One region of the Halomonas caseinilytica genome, then DNA from elsewhere that is predicted to be linked to it. Evidence: predicted binding sites of a transcription regulator. Region 1 holds the regulator's gene; each other region holds the start of a gene.

Region 1 (5,735 bases):
GAGCAGCGTGGCCGGAAGGTTGTCGATGGCATAGAAACCGAGATCTTCCAGTGCCTGCAGGGCGATCGACTTGCCCGAGCCTGAACGGCCGCTGATGATCACGATCTGCATGGCAGGGTCTCCTGGTCGAGTGGCTGGCCGTTGTGCCGTCAGTCGTTCTCGGCCGGTGCCTGTCGGCGTATCGCCTCGATGAGTCGTTCGTGCAAGGCGTGCTGGCTATCGGCACGACGCAGAGCGTTACGGGTGTCGGCGTCGTTCATTACGGCGGCGACCTGGCCGAGCAAGGCCAGATGGGCGTCGTCGGCCTGCTCGGGAACCAGCAGCACGAACACCAGGTCGACAGGGTCGCCGTCGACGGCGTCGAAGTCGATCGGCTCGGCGAGCTTCAGAAAGCCGGCAATGGGCGCCTTACAGTGCGGGTTGCGGGAGTGGGGAATGGCGACCCCGTGCCCGATGCCCGTGCTGCCCAGGCGCTCGCGACCGATCAGGCGGCTGAAGACCTCCTGGCTGTCCAGACTCGGTGTGTTCTGGGCGATGAAGGTGCTGAAGAATTCCAGTACGCGCTTTTTGCTCCCCCCGGGCACGTCGAAGAGCGTGCGCTCGGGGGGAAGGATGGTTTCCAGAGTCATGATGGATCAGCGTACGCCGGCGGCGCCCTGGGCGCGCGCCTGGGATTTTTCCTTGTGTTTCACCAACTGGCGATCGAGCTTGTCGGCAAGGGCGTCGATGGCGGCGTACATGTCCCCGTCCATCGCTTCGGCATGCAGGTCAGCACCGGCGGCATGCAGGGTACAGGCAGCCTGTTGACGTTCTTTCTCCACGGAGAGCGTGACTTGCACGGTGGTGATGTTGTCGTAGTGACGTTCGAGTCGCGCGAGCTTCTCTTGGACATAGTCACGCAGTGCGTCGGTCAATTCCACATGATGGCCGGTGAGGTTGACTTGCATGACACGCTCCTTGCTCCTTGGGTTGTGCCTCGATTGTAACCCTTTTTGGAGTCGTGCAAACCCCCTGTGAAACGCTGTTGCCAGGCTCGCTCGAAAACGCTCAGCGAAGGCGCTTGCGCTGGCTCGAGGAGGGGATGTTCATGGCTTCGCGATACTTGGCCACGGTTCGCCGTGCGACATCGATGCCTTCCTCGGCGAGCAGGGTGACAAGCTTGTTGTCGGAGAGCGGCTTGCGTGCCGGTTCCTCATGGATGAGCTTGCGGATCCGGGCCCGTATGGCGGTGCTGGAGTGGGCGTCGTCGCCGTCGCCGACATGGCTGGAGAAGAAGTACTTGAGCTCGAACACACCGCGTGGCGTGTGGATGTATTTCTGGGTCGTCACCCGCGAGATGGTCGATTCGTGCATCTCGACGGCCTGGGCGATGTCGGCCAGGATCAAGGGTTTCATGGCTTCCTCGCCGTGCTCGAGGAAGTCCAGCTGGCGGGCCATGATCTCGCGACCGACGCGCAGCAGAGTGTCGTTGCGACTGGCCAGACTCTTGAGCAGCCAGCGAGCCTCCTGCAGGTGATCCTTGAGGAACTGGTTGTCCTGGCTCTTGTCGGCGCGTCGGATCAAGGCGGCGTAGTCGGGCTGGATGCGCACGCGTGGCATGGCCTCGGGGTTGAGCTCGATCTGCCAGCCTTGTTCGTCGCGCCGGGCGACCAGGTCGGGGATGACGTAGTCGTTGCCGCCGCTGGCGAACGCGCTGCCCGGGCGTGGGTCGAGTCCTCGGATCAGGGCGATCACCTCGTCGAGCGCCGCGTCGTCCAGGCCGAGGCGGCGCTTGAGCAGGCGTCGATCATCGCCGGCCAGGGCCTCGAGGAACTGACGGGCCAGGCGCCGGGCCTGCGGCAGTCGAGGTGTTTCCTGGGGCAGGGCGGCGAGCTGCAGCATCAGGCATTCCCGCAGGTCGCGGGCGAAGACGCCGGTGGGCTCGAACTGCTGCACCTGCAGCAACACGGCTTCGACCTCGCGGCTGGAGAGCCCTTCCAGGCCCTGGGCGCGCAGGCCATCGCGGATCGCGTCCAGTGGCTGGTCCAGGTAGCCATCCTCGTTGACCGCGTCGATCAGGCTCTCGGCGATACGCGAGGAGCGCTCATCCAGGCCGCTCATGGCCAGTTGCCAGGCCAGGTGCCCCTGCAGGCTTTGGCCCGCTGCCTGACGCTCGAAGTCGGGGGCCTCGCCGCTGCCCGTGCCGCTCAGACTGCCCAATCCGGCATCCTGATAGGTATCGGACCAGTCGCTGTCGACGGTCAGATCCTCGGGAATCTCGCTGGCCCAGTCATCTTCGGGCGCCTCGCCGACGGCCAGTTCGCCGAAGTCCTCGTCGAGCTCCAGCATGGGGTTGGATTCCAGGGCCTGCTGGACCTCCTGACGCAGGTCGAGAGTGGAAAGCTGCAACAGGGCGATGGCCTGCTGCAATTGGGGCGTCATGGTCAGCTGGGTGCCGAGCCGAAGTTGGAGGGAAGCCTTCATGGCCATAGGAAAAGAGAACCGCTCAACGTGCGAGAAACCTCCACCCTAGTGCGTTGCATCACGGCATGCAAGTCTTCGATAAAGCAATTATCATGCCATCGGCAAATTTCGTGCCTTGGTGATAAAGTGTTCATTATATCAGCTTGTTGCGGTGACATGGCGCTGAGGGGCGGCAAGCCGTGGGCTCAGAGGCGGAAGTCTTGGCCTAGGTAGACGTCGCGCACTCGCTGGTTGGCGAGGATCGCCTCGGCGTCGCCTTCGGCGATGATCTGGCCGTCGCCGACAATGTAGGCGCCGTCGCAGATGTCGAGGGTCTCGCGGACGTTGTGGTCGGTGATCAGTACACCGATGCCGCGTGTCTTGAGCTGGCGGATGATGCCCTTGATCTCGCCGACGGAAATCGGGTCCACGCCAGCGAAGGGTTCGTCAAGCAGGATGAAGTCAGGCTCGGTGGCCAGAGCGCGTGCGATTTCCACCCGTCGGCGCTCACCCCCGGACAGGCTCATGCCGATGTTGTGGCGGATGTGGGTGATGTGGAAGTCTTCCAGCAGCGATTCCAGGCGGTCGCGACGGCCGGCGCGGTCGAGATCCTTGCGGGTCTCGAGAATGGCCATGATGTTGTCGGCCACGCTGAGCTTGCGGAAGATCGAGGCTTCCTGGGGCAGATAACCGATACCGGCGTGGGCGCGCTCGTGCATGGCGGCATCGGACAAGTCGAGATCGTCGATGGCGACCTGGCCGGCATCGGCACGCACCAGGCCCACGATCATGTAGAAGGAGGTGGTCTTGCCGGCCCCGTTGGGGCCCAGCAGGCCGGTGATGTGGCCCTGGCCGATCTCCAGGCTGATGTCATGGACCACGCGTCGGCGTTTGTAGCTCTTGGCCAGGTGGCGGGCGTGGAGCGTCTTCATTGCGAATCCTGCTGCTCGGGTTCCAGGGTCATGCGTACTCGCTGGTTGCCTTCGACGCCTTCCGCGGAGGAACGCGCCTGGACCACGCGGCGATCGAGAAAGTACTCCAGGTAGCCGCCATCGAAGGTGTCACCGCCCCGGTGCAGTTCGGCCTGGTCGATGAGTTCCATGCGGCGTTCGGCCACGTGGTAGACGATGCGCTGCCCCCAGCCGCGTACCACTGATTCGTCGGGAGCGGGCTGCTGTTCGATATAGGCGCGATCGCCGGTGGCGATGGCCTGGCTCAGCTCGCCGGCGTCGTTGCGGCGGATTTCCACTCGTGAGCCGGTCAGGCGCATGCTGCCCTGCTGAATGTTCACGTTGCCCTGGTAGACGGCGGTGCCGGCACGGTCATCGAGGTCCAGGCGGTCGGCCTCGACCTGGATCGGGGCGCTGGCGTCTCCCTCCAGTGCCTGTGCCTGGGAGACGGCGAGGCTCAGGATGACCAGTGACAGGCCCAGCAGAAAGGGGGAGGTGGTTCGCGTCATGGCTCGGGGTCCTCATCGGTTGCCGGCGGGTGATGACCGCGAACATTGTCGGTCAGTCGCGCACGATTGTCATGAATCCAGGCGTCGAAATGCTCGCCCCGCATGGATTGGGGAGGCTGGCTGAGCGTGGCGGGCGTCTCGCTCCAGGCATGGCCGGTGTCGGCATCGTAGTGCAGCCTCTGAGTGGTCAGGCGCCAGCGTTCCGCGGGGGCCTCGAGGCGGACATCGCCGCTGAGCCTCAGGGGATTGCCACCGGCTTCCAGCCGGCCTTGCTCGGCGCGGGCGGTCCAGAGCCGGCCATCATCGGCGTGGAGCCTGACCTCGGGGTTTTCCAGACGCGTGACATCGTCGATGGGGGTGTGCACGAGGCGCGGGGTGACGAGCCGCTGGTGGGGGGTGCCTTCGGCATCGAAGCGTGTGGCTTCGACGTCTTCCAGGTAGTAGTCCGGCTCGCCGGCGGCGTCCCGGGGCACCGGCCCGGGCGAGTCGTCGTCGCGAGAATCGAGCAGGGCCAGCCCGCCGCCGAGGGCCAGCAGCAGCAGGAAGAGCCAAGTACGAAAACCGGGGCGGGGCAGTCGCATGGGATCAGGCCCGATCATTCAGATAGGCGTCGAGCATGGCATCCCATTGCCCTTGGGCCTGGAGCAGGGCATCGCAGATCTCGCGCACCGCGCCGTGTCCGCCAGGGCGCTCGGTGACCCAGTCGGCGTGCTGGCGGATGTAGCTTGGCGCGCCGGGGACGCTGATGCCGACGCCGGCCTGGAAGATGGGGGCCAGGTCGGGCATGTCGTCACCGCAGTAGGCGACCTGGTCGAGGGTGATGTCGAGCTGCTCGCAGAGCTGGTGCAATACGGGAAGCTTGCGCGCGATCCCTTGATGAAGATGGGAGATGCCGAGTGCGGCGGCGCGGCGACTGACCATCGGCGAGTCGCGCCCCGTGATCAGCGCGACCTCGATGCCGGCGTTGCGTATCAGTTTGATGCCGTGGCCATCCAGGGTGTGGAAGGCCTTGATTTCGTTGCCGTCAGCGTGAAAGTAGAGCCGTCCGTCGCTGAGCACGCCGTCCACATCCAGTGCCAGCAGGCGTACTCGCCGCAAGCGGTCGAGCAGGTGGGGGGCGAGCGAAGGGGATTCGTGACGCATGACAACTCCTTGGGGTCAGATCACGCCGCTGGCGAGCAGGTCGTGCATGTGCAGGGCGCCGACGGGGTGGCCGTCGTCATCCACCACGGCCAGGGCGGTGATGCGATTGTCTTCCATGAGGCGCACGGCTTCGGCGGCCAGGGTGTCGGGCGAGGTGCGCTTGCCCGGCACGGTCATGACGTCGTCGACCTTGAGTCCGCTCAGGTCGGCATGCTGGTCGAGGGTGCGTCGCAGGTCGCCGTCGGTGTAGACGCCGACCAGCCGGTCGTCGGGATCGACGACGCAGGTGAAGCCCAGTCCCTGGCGGGTGATTTCCAGCAGAGCATCGCGCAGCGGGCTGCCGGAAGCCACCCTGGGCAGGCGGGAGCCCTGGTGCATGAGATCGGAGACGCGCAGCAGCAGTCGCTTGCCCAGGCTGCCGCCAGGGTGCGAGAGGGCGAAGTCCTCGGCGGTGAAGCCTCGTGATTCGAGCAGTGCCACGGCCAGGGCATCGCCCAGCGCCAGGGCGGCGGTGGTCGAGGACGTGGGAGCAAGATCGAGCGGACAGGCCTCGCGTTCGACGCCGGCGTAGAGATGGGCGTCGGCGTGACGCCCCAGGGTGGAGGCAGGGCGCCCCGTCATGCTGATCAAGGGGGTGCCCAGCCGCTTGAGCAGTGGCAGCAGGGCGGTGACTTCGGCAGTCTCTCCCGAG
Region 2 (5,735 bases), on a different contig from region 1:
GCACGATCCGCCCAGTCGCGGAAGGCCGTCCGCCAGTCGCCGGAGGCCCCGCCTCCCTCTCCGTCGCGCAACTCGGGCGGCAGGTCCTCCACCAGCACTTCGCGCCCGGAGGCCATCACCGTCAACCAGCGGCAGGTGTTCTCGAGCTGGCGCACGTTGCCCGGCCAGGCCAGGCGTGTCAGGTGCTCCTCGGCTTCCTCGGTCAGCACCTTGACGTCGGTGGCCAGTTCCTTGGCGGCCTCGGCGAGGAAGTGGCGTGCCAGGCGGGGAATATCCTCGCGACGATCGGCGAGCTTCGGCAGGTGAATGCGGATCACGTTGAGGCGATGGAAGAGATCCTCGCGAAAGCGCCCGTCGTCCACCAGCTCCTCGAGATGCTGATGGGTAGCGGCGATGATGCGCACATCCACCTTGACCGGCGTATGACCGCCGACCCGGTAGAACTCGCCGTCGGCCAGCACCCGCAGCAAGCGGGTCTGGGTCTCGGCGGGCATGTCACCGATCTCGTCGAGGAACAGGGTACCGCCATCAGCCTGCTCGAAACGTCCCTGTCGCTGAGCCGTGGCGCCGGTGAAGGCCCCCTTTTCATGGCCGAACAGCTCGGATTCGATCAGATCGCGGGGGATCGCCGCCATGTTCAGGGCGATGAAGGGACGGCCGCCCCGAGGGCTGTGCTGGTGCAGCGCCTGGGCCACGCGCTCCTTGCCGGTGCCCGACTCGCCGTTGATCAGCACCGTGATGTGCGACTGAGCGAGCCGGCCGATGGCGCGAAACACCTCCTGCATGGCCGGCGCCTCGCCGATGATCTCGGTCTCGAGGCCCTCCGGGGGCGTGACCGGCCGCTGGCGCTCCCGAGCATGGGCCACGGCGCGGCGCACCAGGGCCAGCGCCTCGTCGACGTCGAAGGGCTTGGGCAGGTATTCGAAGGCGCCGCCCTGATAGGAGGCCACGGCGCTGTCGAGATCCGAATGCGCGGTCATCACGATCACCGGCAGGTCGGGATGCGCTTCGCGCACCCGGGCCATCAGGTCCAGGCCATCGATACCCGGCATGCGAATATCGGTGACCAGTACATCGGGCGGCTCCTCGAGCAGACGCGGCAACACCCGGTCGGCGCGCTCGACGCATTCGACCTCCAGATCGGGCTGGGCCAGGGCTCGCTCCAGCACCCAGCGAATGGCGCGATCGTCGTCGACGATCATGACGCGAGCGGCTTCACTCATGAGTATTCTCCAGCGGTATCAGCAGGCGGAATTCGGTGTGGCCAGGCGCGGAGTCGCATTCGATCAGCCCCTGGTGCTGATGGAGGATCGACTGGGCGATGGACAGCCCCAGCCCACTGCCCTCGGCACGTCCCGAGACCATCGGATAAAACAGGGTTTCGCGCAGTCGCTCGGGAATGCCCGGCCCGTTGTCGATGATCGACACCTCGCAGACCAGCCGATGCCGCTCGGCTCCCAGGGTGAACTGCCGCCGGGCGCGCGTCCGCAACATCAGGCTGGGGGCCGGCACATCGGATTCCGTCATGGCTTCGACGGCATTGCGTGCGACATTGAGCATGGCCTGGATCATCTGCGATTCGTCGCCGATGAGATCCGGCAGGCTGGGATCGTAATCGCGGATGATGGTTACGCTGGGATGCTCGACGGCCAGCAGCGAACGTACCCGTTCGAGCACCTTATGGATGTTCAGCGGCTCATGGCGCTCGACCTGATTGGGCCCGAGCATCGCATCCACCATATCGCGCAGGCGGTCGACCTCTTCGATGATGATCCGTGTGAATTCGGTAAGCTGCGGACTGTCGAGATCGCGCTCCAGCAACTGGGCCGCGCCGCGAATGCCTCCGAGGGGGTTCTTGACTTCATGGGCCAACCCTCGCGCCAGTACCTTGATGGTTTCCTGGCGCGTCTGCAGCGCCTCCTCCCGGGAAATGCGCAGCAGGCGGTCGCGCGGCTCCACTTCCAGCAGGAGCTCGTCCCGGGTCAGGGGCGTGACGGTATAGTCCACGGTCAGCACGTCGCCGGTGACCAGTGTCAGGCGTGCCTCGCGCTGGGTGAAGGGATGGAACTCGTCTCGCGCCTTGGCCAGCAGCTCACCGATGTCCTCCTCGCCCACCACCAGCTCCGGCAGGGGCTGGCCCGCCACCCGCGACCGGCTGAGCGCCAGCAGCGCCTCGGCCGCCGGATTCATCCACTGCAGCCGCAGCCGGCCATCCAGCAACAGGACGGCTGTGGTGAGGTGTTCCATCAAGCGTTGATACATGAACGATCCCGCGATGCACGAAGAAGTTTCCAACTGGAGTAGTCCGGTGCAAGAAGCGCGCCACTTCGGCACGGCCGGCATATGGGCACGAGCCGACAGCAGGCACCGGCACTGTGCACCATCCTAGTGCACTACTATGGTGCATGCACGATCCTGGGCCATCCCGTGCACCCTCAGCGGACGGCCTGAGGGCGGGAGTGGACATGATGGGGATTCCGCAGCATGTTGACGCTGGCCCGCTGCACATAGAGCGTCACCGCCGACGTACGCTGCAACACCTGCCCTCGAGCATCGAGCAGTTCCGCCCGCAAATGATGCTCGCCACGCGACAGATTGGTGAGCTCGATGACAGGCTGGCGCGCTGCGGGCCGCACGATGTTTCCATCGAGCCGCAGTCGCAGCAGGTGACCCTCACGCAGCGCCGGCCGCAGTTCGAGCCGCACCCGCACATCGCCCGCGGCCCCGGTCGGCAAGGTGGCCCCATCGGCAGGCGCCGCAATTGCGAAGGCATCGTATATCCGGGAAGGTGTATCCATGCCGTCGCGGCCCGAAGCGGTGCTCGTCGATGCCGGTGGCGGTGGCGGTGGCAGCGACGGCACCACGCTGATCGGCGCAAGCTCGACCGGCTCGCCACCTCTCGAGGGGTCATCACTGAAGGACACATGCCCTCGCGCATCGGTGGTGCGATAGAGCGTCTGGTCCCCCGCAGCCTGGGTCATCATCAAGAGATACAGCAGCAACACGATCATCGGCCTGTCCATGGACCCTCCCAAGTATCGGGTATCGGGCATCCTGCCCTCGAGTTGAAGACTAGGCGCTGCCCGATCGGGTCGCGAGCCCCGATATGCCCGGCGATACTCCACAGATATGTTGCATGAATCGGTTGCTGCAAATCGGCCAGCAAAAGAATTCGGCTGGCACAAGTATGCGGCTGGCACAAAAAAAGAGGCACGCCCCTAGGCGTGCCTCTATCTCGCTATCGCGTGGCGGCGTCGCGCCGGCGATCAGCAGCTGTAGTACATATCGAACTCGACCGGGTGCGTCGTCATGCGCAGACGCTCGATGTCCTCGGACTTGAGCTCGATGTAGGCATCGATCATCTCGTCGGTGAAGACGCCGCCCTCGGTGAGGAAGCTGCGATCGGCATCCAGGGCTTCCAGCGCCTGATCGAGGCTCTCGGCCACGGTCGGGATGGCCTTGCCTTCTTCCGGCGGCAGGTCATAGAGGTTCTTGTCCATGGCATCGCCGGGATGGATCTTGTTCTTGATGCCGTCGATGCCGGCCATCAGCATCGCCGCAAAGCACAGGTAGGGGTTGGCGGTCGGGTCCGGGAAGCGGGCCTCAATGCGCTTGCCCTTCGGGCTCGCGGTGTAGGGGATGCGGATGGACGCAGAACGGTTACGCGCGCTGTAGGCCAGCATCACCGGCGCCTCGAAACCCGGCACCAGGCGCTTGTAGGAGTTGGTCGACGCGTTGGTGAAGGCGTTCAGGGCACGGGCATGCTTGATGATGCCGCCGATGTAGTACAGCGCCATCTCGGAGAGACCGGCGTACTCGTCACCGGCGAACTGGTTCTGGCCGTCCTTCCAGAAGGACTGGTGGACATGCATGCCGGAACCGTTATCACCGACTATCGGCTTGGGCATGAAGGTTGCGGTCTTGCCGTAGGCATGCGCCACGTTGTGCACCACGTACTTCATTTCCTGCAGCTCGTCGGCCTTCTTCACCAGGGTGTTGAACTTGACGCCGATCTCGTTCTGGCCGGCGTTGGACACCTCGTGGTGATGCACCTCGACGGTCTGGCCGATGGCTTCCAGGGTGTTGCACATCGCGCCACGGATATCGTGGAAGCTGTCCACCGGCGGCACCGGGAAGTAACCGCCCTTGACCCGCGGACGGTGACCCAGGTTGCCACCTTCGACGTGGCGGTCGGTGGCCCAGGCCCCCTCTTCGGAGGTGATCTTGTACATGGCGCCTTCGGCGTCGGCCTTCCAGTGCACTTCGTCGAAGACGAAGAACTCGGGCTCCGGACCGAAGAAGGCGGTATCGCCCAGGCCGGAGGACTGCAGGTACGCCTCGGCGCGCTTGGCGATGGAACGCGGGTCGCGCTCATAGCCCTGCATGGTGGCCGGCTCGATGATGTCGCAGCGCAACACCAGGGTGGCGTCTTCGGTGAAGGGGTCGAGGAAGCCGGTGCCGTCCTCCGGACGCAGGATCATGTCCGACTCGTTGATCCCCTTCCAGCCATTGATGGAGGAGCCGTCGAACATCTGGCCGTTCTCGAAGAACTCCTCGTCCACATCGCGAGCCGGAATGGTGACGTGCTGTTCCTTGCCTTTGGTGTCGGTGAAGCGCAGGTCGACCCACTTCACATCATGTTCTTCGATCAGGGCGAGCGTCTTGTCAGACATGAGGTCCTCCACAGTGAGCTTGGCTCGTTAACTTGGAAACGTATTCAAAGCATCGTTGATCGCTGGTCGAGTGCTGCGAACGTTGTAGCATGCCGTAAGCCGGCTGCCCACGACGCCCGAGGCGACCATGGCGTTTGCTACGATGAAGCAGGAAGTGTGCCAAGATGGCGCATCCATTTTTTCGCCCTTCATAGCATGCTGATCTCGCAGAGGAAAATTGTCTCTCGCGTTTCTCCCCGGCCTGATTCGTCCGTCGGACGCCCGATATTGAGGCGGCACGAATGCCTCGCAATGAACCAAAATGAAGCGTAATAACGAGCAAAGCACCAAATCAGTGCACGCATGCTGGAATCCCTGTCGCAGCGGCTTCAACATCGTTCGGAAACGGATTTCCCACCACAAGGCTGGTAGCGTCACGGCCCTGACCCTATAATGCGGCCCCACTTTTCCCAGCAGGATCCCGTCGTGATCGAGAATCTTCGCAACATCGCCATCATCGCTCACGTCGACCACGGCAAGACCACCCTGGTCGACAAGCTCCTCCAGCAGTCCGGCACCCTGGACCGCAAGGCTGAGGGCCAGGAACGCATCATGGACTCCAACGACCAGGAGAAGGAGCGCGGCATCACCATCCTGGCCAAGAACACGGCGATCCGCTGGGAGGGACCCGACGAGCGCGAGTACCACATCAACATCGTCGACACGCCCGGACACGCCGACTTCGGCGGCGAGGTCGAGCGTGTGATGTCGATGGTCGACTCGGTCCTGCTGATGGTGGACGCCGTCGATGGCCCCATGCCGCAGACCCGCTTCGTCACCCAGAAGGCCTTCGATCAGGGCCTCAAGCCGATCGTGGTGGTCAACAAGATCGACCGCCCGGGTGCTCGCCCGGACTGGGTCATCGACCAGATCTTCGACTTGTTCGACAACCTCGGCGCCAGCGACGAGCAGCTCGACTTCCCGATCATCTACTGCTCGGCGCTCAACGGCGTGGCCGGTCCCGAGCCGGATCAGCTCACCGATGACATGACGCCGATGTTCCAGGCCATCGTCGACATCGTC
Region 3 (5,735 bases), on a different contig from region 1:
GGCTACATCATCATGGAAGTGATGGGCTACCCCATCTACTCCGGCTCCAACACCATCTGCACCGCCACCGCCGTGCTCGAAGCCGGCCTGGTTCCCAAGCAGGAAGGTCGCCAGCGCTTCATGCTCGAGGCACCTGCCGGGCTGGTCCAGATCGAGGCGCTGGTCGAGAATGACGTGGTCGAGGCCATCACCTGCGAGGGCCTTCCCAGCTACATCGACACCCACAAGGCCAGCATCCATGTCCCCTCGATCGGCGACGTGACCTACAGCGTGGCCTACAGCGGCGGTTTCTATGCCCTGGTCGACGCCACCGAGCTTGGCTTCTTGCTGGTCGCGGAAGAAGAGCGCCACCTCTCCGAATGCGCCCACAAGATCGTCGAGGCGATCCAGGCCGAACGCGGCTTCTCCCACTACACCCTGGGCGACGTCGGCCCCCTGCCCTTCCTGCACTTCATGGGGCCGGTGGAGCAGGTCGCCGACGACTTCTATCGCTCGCGCTCGGCAACCTACGTTCACCCTGGCGTGATCTGTCGCAGCACCACCGGGACCGGGACCTCGGCCCGCCTGGCACTGATGCACCATGAAGGCCGCATCCAGCCCGGCGACAAGCTCGAGACGGTATCCCTGCGCGAGACCGGTTTCATCGGCGAGTTCACCGGCACTCGCCAGGAAGGCACCCACCAGGTCGTGGAGAACACCATCACCGGAAAGAGCTACGTCTTGGCGCACTCCGACATCGTCGTCAATCACGAGGACCCGATGGTGAAAGACTGGAGCTTCCATCATATCCTCGAGACACACCACCACGGTTCCACCTGAACCGTTCGCGCCGGTCTCGGCCGGCGCTTTTACTCTCGTCCGGGCAAGCGCCCGGCAGCCACCAAGGGGCTCGCATGCCGACGGCGCTGATCCTGCTGGACATCCAGAACCTGTACTACACCAGTCGCCACACCTATCGGCGCAACGTCGACTACAACGCCCTGTGGGCGCGCGCCACCGAGGGGCGACGCGTTGCCCGGGCCATCGCCTATGCCATCGACCGGGGAGATGCCAAGCAACGCCAGTTCCAGAACATCTTGCGCGCCATCGGCTTCGAGGTGAAGTTAAAGCCCTTCATCCAGCGGGCCGATGGCTCGGCCAAGGGCGACTGGGATGTCGGCATCACCCTGGATGCCGTCGCCCACGCCCCCGAGGTGGACGTGGTCGTGCTGGCCTCGGGGGATGGCGATTTCGCCCTGCTGGCCGAACGGCTCCGACACGACCATGGTGTCGAGGTAGAGGTCTACGGCGTCCCGGCCCTCACCGCCGACGCCTTGATCCGCTCGGCCTCGCGCTTCATTCCCATCGAAGGCGATCTGCTGCTGGGTACAGCGCCCTAACGGTGCCCTCGGACGTTTCGACCGTGCAGGCAACGATCACCTGCGTCTACACTGCACTGCAACATGCCAGGTTCGACCGGAGGGGACATGTCGCAGGAACGCAAACGCATCGATCTTGCCTTGCAAGGCGGCGGCTCCCATGGGGCACTGACCTGGGGCGTGCTGGACCGCCTGCTGGAAGACGAGCGACTGGAGATCGTCGGCATCAGCGGCACCAGTGCCGGCGCCATGAACGCCGTGGTACTCGCCGACGGTCTCCACCGCAACGGTCGTGACGGAGCCCGCGAGGCCCTGCGCACCTTCTGGGAAGCCGTCAGCGCGGCGGCTCGCTTCTCGCCCTTCCAGCGCAGCTTCTGGGACAGGCTGATGGGCAACGACAACCTGGACCATTCCCCGGGCTATCTGTTCTTCGAAGGCCTCACCCGCCTGGTCGCCCCCTCGCAGCTCAATCCCATGGGATTCAATCCACTACGCGATCTCGTCGAGCGCCAGATCGACTTCGAACGGGTCAACGCCTGCCGAGGCGTCAAGGTCTTCGTCACCGCCACCAACGTGCGCACCGGACGTGCCACGATCTTTCGTCAACCTGGCCTTTCGGTCGACTCGCTGATGGCCTCGGCCTGCCTGCCCTCGATCTTTCCCGCCGTGGAGATCGACGGCGAGGCCTATTGGGACGGCGGCTTCAGCGGCAACCCGGCCCTCTACCCGCTGGTCGACGACCAGGACTGCCGTGACCTGGTCGTGGTTCAGGTCAACCCGCTCGTGCGCCAACGGCTTCCCGATTGCGCCCGGGATGTCATCAACCGCATCAACGAGATCACCTTCAACTCCAGCTTGATCAAGGAACTGCGCAGTATTCAGCTACTTCAGCGCCTGATCGAAGCAGAAGGCCTGGAACTGGAGAATTATCGCGCCATGCGCCTGCATCTGATCCACACCGAGCAGGATATCGAGTCACTCGGCGCCTCGAGCAAGATGAACGCCGAATGGCGCTTCATCTCACGGCTTCATGAACTGGGCCGACGCTGGGCCGACCAATGGCTGGACGAGCACTTCGACGCCATCGGCCAGCACTCCACCTTCGACCTGGATGCCGTCTTCGACGACACCTTTCGTCCCCTCGGTCGCACCGAGGGCGCCTTTCGGGCTCGCCGACAACAAGAGTGAACGCTTCGCGGAGCCGTTCACGTCGCCTTCAGCCCCAAGCGTCTGGCCAGCCGATGCAGATTGCCCGGATCCATGCCCAGTGACCGGGCCGCCGCCGCCCAGTTGCCATCATGGTCACGCAGGCTTGCCTGGATGTGACGACGCTGGAACGCCTCGGTGGCCTCCTTCAGCGACAGCGACGGCTCGAGAGACGCCGACGATTCGCTCGAACCCTGCCGAACGTCCAGGCAGGCCGAGGCGGTCGCGTCATCGGGCAGATCGAGATGCTCGCGCGTGATCAACGCCACGGCCTGGCGCCGATCGCTGGTTGCCACCAGGCCTTGCTCGCCCAGCGCACGCAGTGCCGCCCTGGCCAGCGTATGCTCGAGTTCACGCACATTGCCCGGCCAGCGCCAGGCCAACAGCGCCGTTTCGGCCTCCGCCTGCAACCGCAGGTTGTGAAGCCCCAAGCGCACCCGATTGACCTCAAGGAAGTGGCCGACCAGCAGGGGAATATCCTCGGGACGCTCCCGCAAGGGCGGCACATGCAGGGGAAAGGCACTCAGGCGGTGATAGAGATCCGCGCGAAAACGACCGGCCTCGACCTCGACATGGAGATCGCGATTGGTGACGGCAACGACCCGTACATCGACCTTGCGCGGCGTCTCGCACCCCAGCGGCTGGATCTCCCCCTCCTGCAGCACACGCAGCAGCTTGGGCTGGAGTGCCAGCGGCAGTTCCCCGATCTCGTCGAGCATCAGGGTGCCTCCGTCCGCCATCGCGAAGTGGCCGCGCCGGTCCTCTGTCGCGCCGGAAAAGGCACCGCGTCGGTGACCGAACAGCTCGCTCTCGATCAGACTCTCCGGCAAGGCCGCGCAGTTGACCTGGACCAGGGGGCCCTGGTGGCGACGCGAACGTCGGTGCAATGCCCGCACCGCCAGCTCCTTGCCGACACCGGTCTCTCCGTGCAGGAGCACGCTCATGTCGGTGGGCGCCACCAGCTCGATGGCACGGTCGAGCTGGCGCATGGCACGACTGTTCCAGCGCCAGTTGATCTCGGAGGGAGACGCCTGGGCCAGCACCTCGTTGAGGCGGGTGCGCGTGGTGCGCAGTCGCTCGGCCAGGTGCAGACAGGTACCCAGCAGCCGCGCGATGCTCAGCAGTTGATCGTCATCGAGGCCATCCAAGCGCCCCGGTTCGAGCGCATCCAGTGTCAGCAGGCCGGTCAGGCGCTCATCATCGCGCAAGGCGACGCCGAGGCAATCGTGCACATCGCTGAGATCCTCGTCGATCAAGCCATCGAAGGGGTCCGGCAGCGGACTGTCATGGGGGAATCGGCACACCCCGGCGTGGCTGGCGATCGCGGCGAGCCGGGGGTGATCCTGCAATGCAAAGCGCCGCCCGCGCACCTCGTCATCCAGTCCCAGCAGGGCCACCGGTCGCAAGGCTTCACCATCCATCACCATCAAGGTACTGGCATCGGCGGGAAAATCGCCGACCAGCGCCTGCAATAGGTCGCCCCAATGCGCCTCGGATGCCTCATATTCCGAGAGCTGTGCCAGAAGCGTACGAAGCGCCTTGAGAAATTCCGTCATGGGTCACCTTCCCGAACGACAGCATTGTGCACGCCCCGATGCGCATGCCAAGGCGTGCAATGTAGTGTCACAACGACACTATAAGTGTCATATTGACTATTGTCATTACAACATTGGTGATGCTTAAACTGTGAACCCAGCCCTGCATGCTGTCGCGACACATGTCTATATCTCTTTTAATAACAGATAGTTGCCAACCAGCATGCGGCAAGGTGTCGCAATGACAGCGATATGGAACATGCCTTGCTCCTACAGGGTGTCATCAATCACATCCCCCGAACGAGGCTGACGCGAACCATGCTGACAAACAAACAGGAAGGCATCATCGAGGCGACCGCTCCCGTCGTGGCCGAACATCTCACCACCATTACCCAACACTTTTATCCCTTGATGTTCGAGCGCTATCCCGAGGTCGCTCCCCTCTTCAACCAGGCCCACCAGGCCACTGGCGGCCAGCCACGTGCCCTGGCCAACTCGGTGCTGGCCTATGTCCAACTGCGCAAGGAGCCGGCCAAGGCTCGTCACGCGCTGGAAACCGTCGTCAACAAGCACGTCTCGCTGAACATTCAGCCCGACCAGTATCCGATCGTCGGCGAATGCCTGATGGCCGCTATCGGCGATGTCCTGGGTGAGGCCGTCACCGAAGAGGTCGCCGATGCCTGGGGCGCACTGTATCAGGAACTGGCTGACCTGCTGATCGACCTCGAGGGCCAGCGCTATCGCGAATTCGCCGATTCCCCCGGAGGCTGGCGCGGTGTCAGGGCCTTTCGAATCGCCGATATTCGTCAGGAAAGCGCTGTCATCCTCTCCTTTCTTCTGGAGCCCGAGGATGGCCAGCCCGTTGCCGACTTCCGCCCCGGCCAGTTCATCGGCGTCCGCCTCATGATCGATGGCCAGCCGGTGTATCGGCACTACAGCCTGTCGGCCTTCCCCAATGGACGCAGCTACCGGATCTCCATCAAGCGAGAAGCCGACGGTCTCGTCAGCCGCCATTTCCATGACGTGCTGAACGTCGGCGACCGTGTCGAGCTGCTGCCACCGGCCGGCGACCTGACGCTGCCTGAGGAGGGCCACGACCCGGTCATGCTGCTCAGCGGTGGCGTCGGTCAGACTCCCATGCTGTCGCTGCTCCGCCAGGCACTGGAGCAGGGGCGGCAGGTCGTCTACCTGCATGCGGCGCTGGACAAGGATCATCATGCCTTCGGCAACGACGTGCAGGCCCTGGCCCGCGACTATCCCGACCAACTGCGGGTGGTCACCGTCTACGAGCAGGCCGACGAGGCCAGCCATGTCGACCATATCGGGCGTGTGGACCATGAGCTGATCGCCCGCTACCTCCCTGCAGGCGCTCCGCACTGCTATTACGTCGGTCCACAGGGGTTCATGGTCGCCGTCGATGGCTATCTACAGGCGCTGGGCGTGCCCGAAGCGCGCCGGCACTTCGAACACTTCGGCCCCTCACGCGCGCTAGAAGCCGCCTGATACGCGCTACCACCGGTCGAGGATAGCCGCCACTCGGCGGCTATCCGGCCACGCCACGCCTCCATCATGAAACACGCCATGCACGCTCTTCCTGACGATGCTGCAGCGGCGAGGTTCCGAAGTAACGCTTGTA
Region 4 (5,735 bases), on a different contig from region 1:
TCGACCGAGACATCGTCCTGACGGGCCTCGGCCAGGGCTTCCTCCACCCCGCGCGTGTGGCGTTCCAGGTAGACGCGATCGAGCTTGCCCCGCTCGGCCATCCAGGCCAACAGCCCGGTGAACAGGCGAGCATCGCTGCCGGGACGCACGCCCAGGTAGAGATCGGCCAGCTCGCAGGTGTCGGTGATGCGCGGATCGATCACCACCACTCGCAGCAGGGGGTTGCGCGTCTTGGCGACGCGCAGGCGCTGGAACAACACCGGATGATTCCAGGCCAGGTTCGAGCCCGCCAGCACCACCAGCTCGGCATCCTCCAGGTCCTCGTAGTTGCAGGGTACGGCATCGGCCCCCAGCGAGCGCTTGTAGGCGGCCACCGCCGAGGCCATGCAAAGCCGCGAGTTGGTATCCAGATGCGGCGTGCCGAGAAAACCCTTGAACAGCTTGTTGGCGACGTAATAGTCCTCGGTGAGCAATTGCCCGGAGAGATAGCCGGCCAGGGCTTCTGGGCCGTGCTCGCGCTGCGTCTCGGCCAGGCGCTCGGCCACGGCGTCCAGGGCCGTGTCCCAGTCGACCTCGGCACCATCCAGCCGCGGGCGCGTGAGTCGCCCCCGGTCACCGAGCGTCTCGTGCAGTGCCGAGCCCTTGACGCACAAACGGCCATGATTGGCCGGATGCTCGACATCGCCCTCGACGGCGATGATCCGCCCATCGTGCATCTCGGCACGCACGCCACAACCGACCCCGCAATAAGGGCATGTGGTGCGTGCGTCTTGCGTTGAGGCCCTGGACATGACGCTATCCTCCCGTCGTGGACGATTGCCGAAACGACGACGCCCACCGCCTCACGGCAACCGAAGCTGCGGAGAAGCGGTGGGCGTCTTTGCCGATGAACGGATCACCCTTGATCCATCCTGGTCACCGGTTATCTAGCAAGCCCCGTGCCAGGAATGCTCAACCCCCGGAATACCGCGTGCCGCGACGATCTCGCCGCCGGCGGACAGCAGCTCGCCGCACAGCTCGGGCGCATCTCGCCACCCCGCCCGCACCGACTCGGTGCAACACCCGCCCGCCACACTTCCTGCCCATGCCATCGGGCCAACACTTTGCCGGCGTTCACCAGGAGTTCCAGCAACTGGAACGCATCTTGCAACCGATCGGGAAACGCCCCTATGCAACGAGCTACGCCACCATGCCTCAGCCCTTGAAAGTCCTTCTGGTCGACGACGAGATCGTGCGGGCCGCCATGGTCGAGGAAGCCCTCGCCAACGAGGGCCACGAGGTCATCTGTCGCCTGCAGGCCCCGACGAGCCTCAACGAGATGGTCGCCCGCCATCAACCCGATGTAGTAATCATCGACATGGAATCCCCCGACCGCGACACCCTCGACAGCATGTCGCTGCTCAACCGCGAGAACCCGCGTCCGGTGGTGTTCTTCGCCGACCAGCATGACCCCGAGACCATGCAGGCCGCGCTCAAGTCCGGCGTCAGCGCCTATGTGGTGGACGGTCTGGTACCGGGCCGGGTCAAGGCGGTCATGGAAGTCGCCATCGCCCGCTTCGAATCCTTCCAGTCGATGCGCCGCGAACTGGACCAGGCCCGCACCCAACTGGCCGAACGCAAACGCATCGAACGCGCCAAGGGCCTGTTGATGAAGCATCAGGACTGTGACGAACCCCAGGCCTATCGCATGCTGCGCAAGCTGGCCATGGACCGCGGTCAGCGTATCGGCGACGTGGCCAACAACGTGATCGACATCCTCGAACAACTGGAGAAGGGACGATGAGCGCGCCCGAACTCGAACGACTGACGCTGGGATTCATCCCCCTGCTCGACGCCGCCCTGCCGATCATCGCCCGCGAGGCCGGCTTCTTCGCCGACGAAGGACTCGAAGTCGCCCTCTCGCGCGAAAATGCCTGGTCGACACTGCGCGACAAGGTCGCCTCCGGCCTGCTCGACGGTGCCCACATGCTCTCGCCCCTGCCATTGGCCATGAGTCTCGGCCTGTCGCGCGCTCCCTGCGAGACCCTGGCGCCGTTCATCCTCGGTCGTGGCGGCAACACCATCGTGCTGTCGCGGCACTGGTCCGAGGGCATGAACGATATCGGCGAAGAGCACGATCCGCGCGACAATGCCCGCCGCTTCGCCGCCCGACTGCACACCCACCGCGGCGAGCCGCCCAGGCTGGCGATGGTCTATCCCTACTCCTGCCAGCACTATCAACTGCGCGAATGGCTGGCCGGTGCCGATATCGACATCGATCGACAGGTGACGCTGGGAGCCCTGCCCCCGCCACGTATGGTCGAGGCGCTGGAAAACGGCGAGATCGACGGGTTCTGCGTCGGCGAGCCCTGGGGCAGCCTGGCCCGGCATCGCGACGTCGGGCGTATCGTCGCCAGCGGCGCCCAGCTATGGCCGGCGCACCCCGAGAAGGTCCTGGGCGTGACCGCCTCCTGGGCGCTGCGCTATCCCACTACCCTGGCGGCAATGATCCGTGCGCTGCACAAGGCCAGCCAGTGGCTCGGCGCCTCGCCGGAACATGCCCGACGTGCCCAGAGCTGGCTGGTGCTGCCGCCTTACCTGGATCGCAGCGTCGCGCATCTCGAGAGCCTGGCGCCCGATGCTCCGCCGGCCTGGCAGAGCCTCGTCGGCGACCCCCGCCCGACCGCCGAGATCATGTCCCATGTGGCCGAGCACCTCGACCAGCACATGCGAAAACACGGTCGCCTGCTCGACATGCGCACCCTCTCGACCTGCTACAGCCCCGCGCATTTCGATGCCGCCACGCACCAATGACGTGCACGGGACACGACAGGTAACAGCTGAACAGCCTCCTCGATGCGGCCTAACCAAATGATATAAAAGCACTATCAAGAAAATGGCGTAGAACTTGAAAGACGCTTGAGCGAACAACGCCGATCCGCGAGCTCCTTTGCCACGGACCGGCCCCCGGCGATCAACGGCGATCGCCACGCTTTCGGACAAAGACGTCTCAGCGCCCCCGATGCCGGGGAGCGCGGAGACGTCTTTTTGCGTTTTCAGGAGGTTGCGATATGCGACCCAATGCCACCATCAGCACCGACGACCGAGCTCCCATCGATCACCTGGTGATCGTCGGCAACGGCATGGCCGCCCACCGCCTGGTCGCGACACTCTGCGACAAGCCCCGGGCGCCCCGCCGGATCACCGTCATCGGCGAGGAAACCAGCCACGCCTACAACCGTATCCTGCTGTCGCCCTGGCTGGCCGGCGAAATGCAGCGCGATGCCCTGCGCCTGCCCGAGCACGCCGCGACCACACAGACCGGCACACGCATCGAGACCCGGCTCGGCGAGCGCGTCACCGCCATCGACCGCGAAGCACGCCGGGTGACCACCGACCGGGGTGCGAGCCTCGACTACGACCGACTGGTGCTGGCTACCGGCTCGCGTTCCGCCATGCCGCCGGTGCCCGGCGTGACCCTTGATGGCGTGCATGGGTTCCGCGACCTGGGCGACGCCGAGGCCCTGGCCCGGGCCGCTCGACACGGCGGCCGCGCCGTGGTCATCGGCGGCGGCCTGCTCGGCCTGGAAGCTGCCGAGGGGCTGCGCAAGCGCGGCATGCGGGTTCAGGTGATCCAGCGCAGCGCGCGCCTGATGAACCGCCAGCTCGACGCCACCGCCGCAGGGCTGTTGCGCGTTGAACTCGAGGCGCGAGGCCTGGAAGTGATCACCGACGGCCACTTGAGCGCGCTGGAAGACAACAGCCAGGGCCGAGTGCGTGCCGTGATTCTCGCCGATGGCACCCGGCTGGCCGCCGATCATGTGGTGATCGCCACCGGCATCACCCCCAACGTCGAGCCGGGGCGTGCCGCCGGGCTCGACTGCGACCGTGCCATCCGCGTCGATGAGTGGCTGACCACTTCGGACGCCGCCATTCATGCCCTGGGCGAATGCTGTCAGTTCGGCTTGAGCACCTTCGGACTGGTGGAACCGATCTGGCAGCAGGTCGAGGTGCTCGCCGCCCGCCTGGCCGGCGAGGCCGGCCCCGGCTATCGCGATCGCCCGACCGCCACCAAGCTCAAGATCAGCGGCGTGTCGCTGTACGCCTTCGGGCCCATCGAGGCCACGCCGGAGCATGATGTGCTCACCTACCACGATCCCGAACAGGGCGAATATCGCCGCCTGCTGCTGCGCGATGGTCGCATCGACGGCGCCGTACTCTACGGCGATACCGCCATGGGCCCCTGGCTGTTCGACCGCTCCCGGGACGGCATGCGCTTCGGCACCGCGCGTCGCACCCTGCTGCTCGGCCAGGCCGATACCGAGGCCCTGCTCGACGACGAAGCAGGCGCCCCACATGTCACCGACACCCTCGACCAGGAGGCCGCATGAAGGCATCGAACGCCACTCCCCAGAACCTGATCATCGTCGGCAACGGCATGGTCGGCCATCATCTCGTCGAACAGCTCATCGAACGCGGCGCCCATCGGCACTACCGAATTCGGGTATTCGGCGAAGAGCGCCACCTGGCCTATGACCGGGTGCATCTTTCCGAGTACTTCAATGGTCGTGATGCCGACGATCTGGCGCTTTCGACCGCTGACTACTACGCCGAGCACGGCATCGAACTGCACCTGCACGAAGCGGTCACCGACATCGACCGGAACACCCGGGAGCTGGTCACGCCCCAGGGGCGTTATGCGTACGATCGCCTGGTGCTGGCCACCGGCTCCTACCCTTTCGTGCCGCCGATTCCCGGCGGTGACCGTGACGGTTGCCTGGTCTACCGGACTCTGGACGACCTCGACGCCATCCGCGAGGCGGCACGCTCGGCCACCACCGGCGTGGTGGTCGGCGGCGGCCTGCTGGGCCTGGAAGCCGCCAATGCCCTGCGCGGACTCGACCTGGACACCGCCGTGGTGGAATTTGCGCCGCGCCTGATGCCCATGCAGGTCGATCACGAAGGCGGCGAGCTGCTGCGCGAGAAGATCGAGGCGCTGGGCGTGCAGGTACTGACCGACCGGGCGACCCAGCACATCGAGAATGGCGACACCAGCCGACACCGCATGGTGTTCCAGGACGACAAGCGGCTGGAGACCGACCTGATCGTCTTCTCGGCGGGCATCCGTCCGAGGGACGAACTGGCCCGCCATGCCGGCCTGGCGATGGGCGAGCGCGGCGGCGTGGTCATCGATGACCGCTGCCAGACCAGCGATCCGTCGATTCTCGCCGTCGGCGAGGTTGCCCTCTGGCAAGGCAGCATCTTCGGCCTGGTGGCGCCGGGTTACCAGATGGCCAAGGCCGCCGCCGACACCCTGTGCGGTGGCGAGCTGACCTTCGAGGGTGCCGACATGAGCACCAAGCTGAAACTGCTCGGCGTCGACGTCGGCGCCATCGGCGATGCCCACGGCGACCGCTCGCCGGGTGCCCGCCAGTTCCGCTACTTCGACCAGCTCAAGCAGGTATACCGCAAGCTGGTCGTCTCCAGCGACGGCAAGAAGCTGCTCGGCGCCATGCTGGTCGGCGATAACGCCACCTACGACACCCTGATGCAGTACTACGCCAATGGCCTTGAATTGCCGGCGGATCCCGCCTCGCTGATCCTGCCCAATGTCGAAGGCGCCCCCGCCCTGGGGCCCGACGCCCTGCCCGACACGGCCTCGATCTGCTCCTGCCATAACGTTACCAAGGGCGCGATCTGCGAGGCCATCGACGCCGGCTGCGACGATCTCGGTGCGGTCAAGGCCGCCACCAAGG

Evidence for each region. Region 1 encodes sigma-54, which starts transcription at its own class of promoters, with help from an activator protein. Its sites were predicted from a motif close to TGGCACNNNNNTTGCTNT; they were not measured.
Region 2: the regulator sigma-54 is predicted to act here: its motif matches at 2,308-2,325, upstream of glnL (nitrogen regulation protein NR(II)).
Region 3: the regulator sigma-54 is predicted to act here: its motif matches at 4,353-4,370, upstream of hmpA (NO-inducible flavohemoprotein).
Region 4: the regulator sigma-54 is predicted to act here: its motif matches at 1,134-1,151, upstream of HSDC_RS00585 (ANTAR domain-containing response regulator).

Annotation. Positions count from the first base shown of each region.
Region 1 covers NZ_BDEO01000002.1:210,537-216,271, reverse strand. Annotated here, with positions in the region: gene rapZ (RNase adapter RapZ) at 1-111, opposite strand, end outside; gene HSDC_RS05090 (PTS sugar transporter subunit IIA) at 150-629, opposite strand; gene hpf (ribosome hibernation-promoting factor, HPF/YfiA family) at 636-947, opposite strand; gene HSDC_RS05080 (RNA polymerase factor sigma-54) at 1,048-2,469, opposite strand; gene lptB (LPS export ABC transporter ATP-binding protein) at 2,649-3,374, opposite strand; gene lptA (lipopolysaccharide transport periplasmic protein LptA) at 3,371-3,901, opposite strand; gene lptC (LPS export ABC transporter periplasmic protein LptC) at 3,898-4,482, opposite strand; gene HSDC_RS05060 (KdsC family phosphatase) at 4,487-5,044, opposite strand; gene HSDC_RS05055 (KpsF/GutQ family sugar-phosphate isomerase) at 5,060-5,735, opposite strand, start outside.
Region 2 covers NZ_BDEO01000018.1:38,083-43,817, forward strand. Annotated here, with positions in the region: gene ntrC (nitrogen regulation protein NR(I)) at 1-1,223, opposite strand, end outside; gene glnL (nitrogen regulation protein NR(II)) at 1,216-2,262, opposite strand; gene HSDC_RS15880 (DUF4124 domain-containing protein) at 2,436-3,023, opposite strand; gene glnA (glutamate--ammonia ligase) at 3,267-4,673, opposite strand; gene typA (translational GTPase TypA) at 5,139-5,735, shown strand, end outside.
Region 3 covers NZ_BDEO01000011.1:67,622-73,356, forward strand. Annotated here, with positions in the region: gene HSDC_RS12460 (proline racemase family protein) at 1-819, shown strand, start outside; gene HSDC_RS12465 (LabA-like NYN domain-containing protein) at 894-1,379, shown strand; gene HSDC_RS12470 (patatin-like phospholipase family protein) at 1,467-2,546, shown strand; gene norR (nitric oxide reductase transcriptional regulator NorR) at 2,564-4,120, opposite strand; gene hmpA (NO-inducible flavohemoprotein) at 4,418-5,602, shown strand; gene HSDC_RS12485 (AraC family transcriptional regulator) at 5,667-5,735, opposite strand, start outside.
Region 4 covers NZ_BDEO01000001.1:135,610-141,344, reverse strand. Annotated here, with positions in the region: gene HSDC_RS00590 (nitrate reductase) at 1-791, opposite strand, end outside; gene HSDC_RS00585 (ANTAR domain-containing response regulator) at 1,190-1,783, shown strand; gene HSDC_RS00580 (CmpA/NrtA family ABC transporter substrate-binding protein) at 1,780-2,793, shown strand; gene HSDC_RS00575 (NAD(P)/FAD-dependent oxidoreductase) at 3,051-4,370, shown strand; gene nirB (nitrite reductase large subunit NirB) at 4,367-5,735, shown strand, end outside.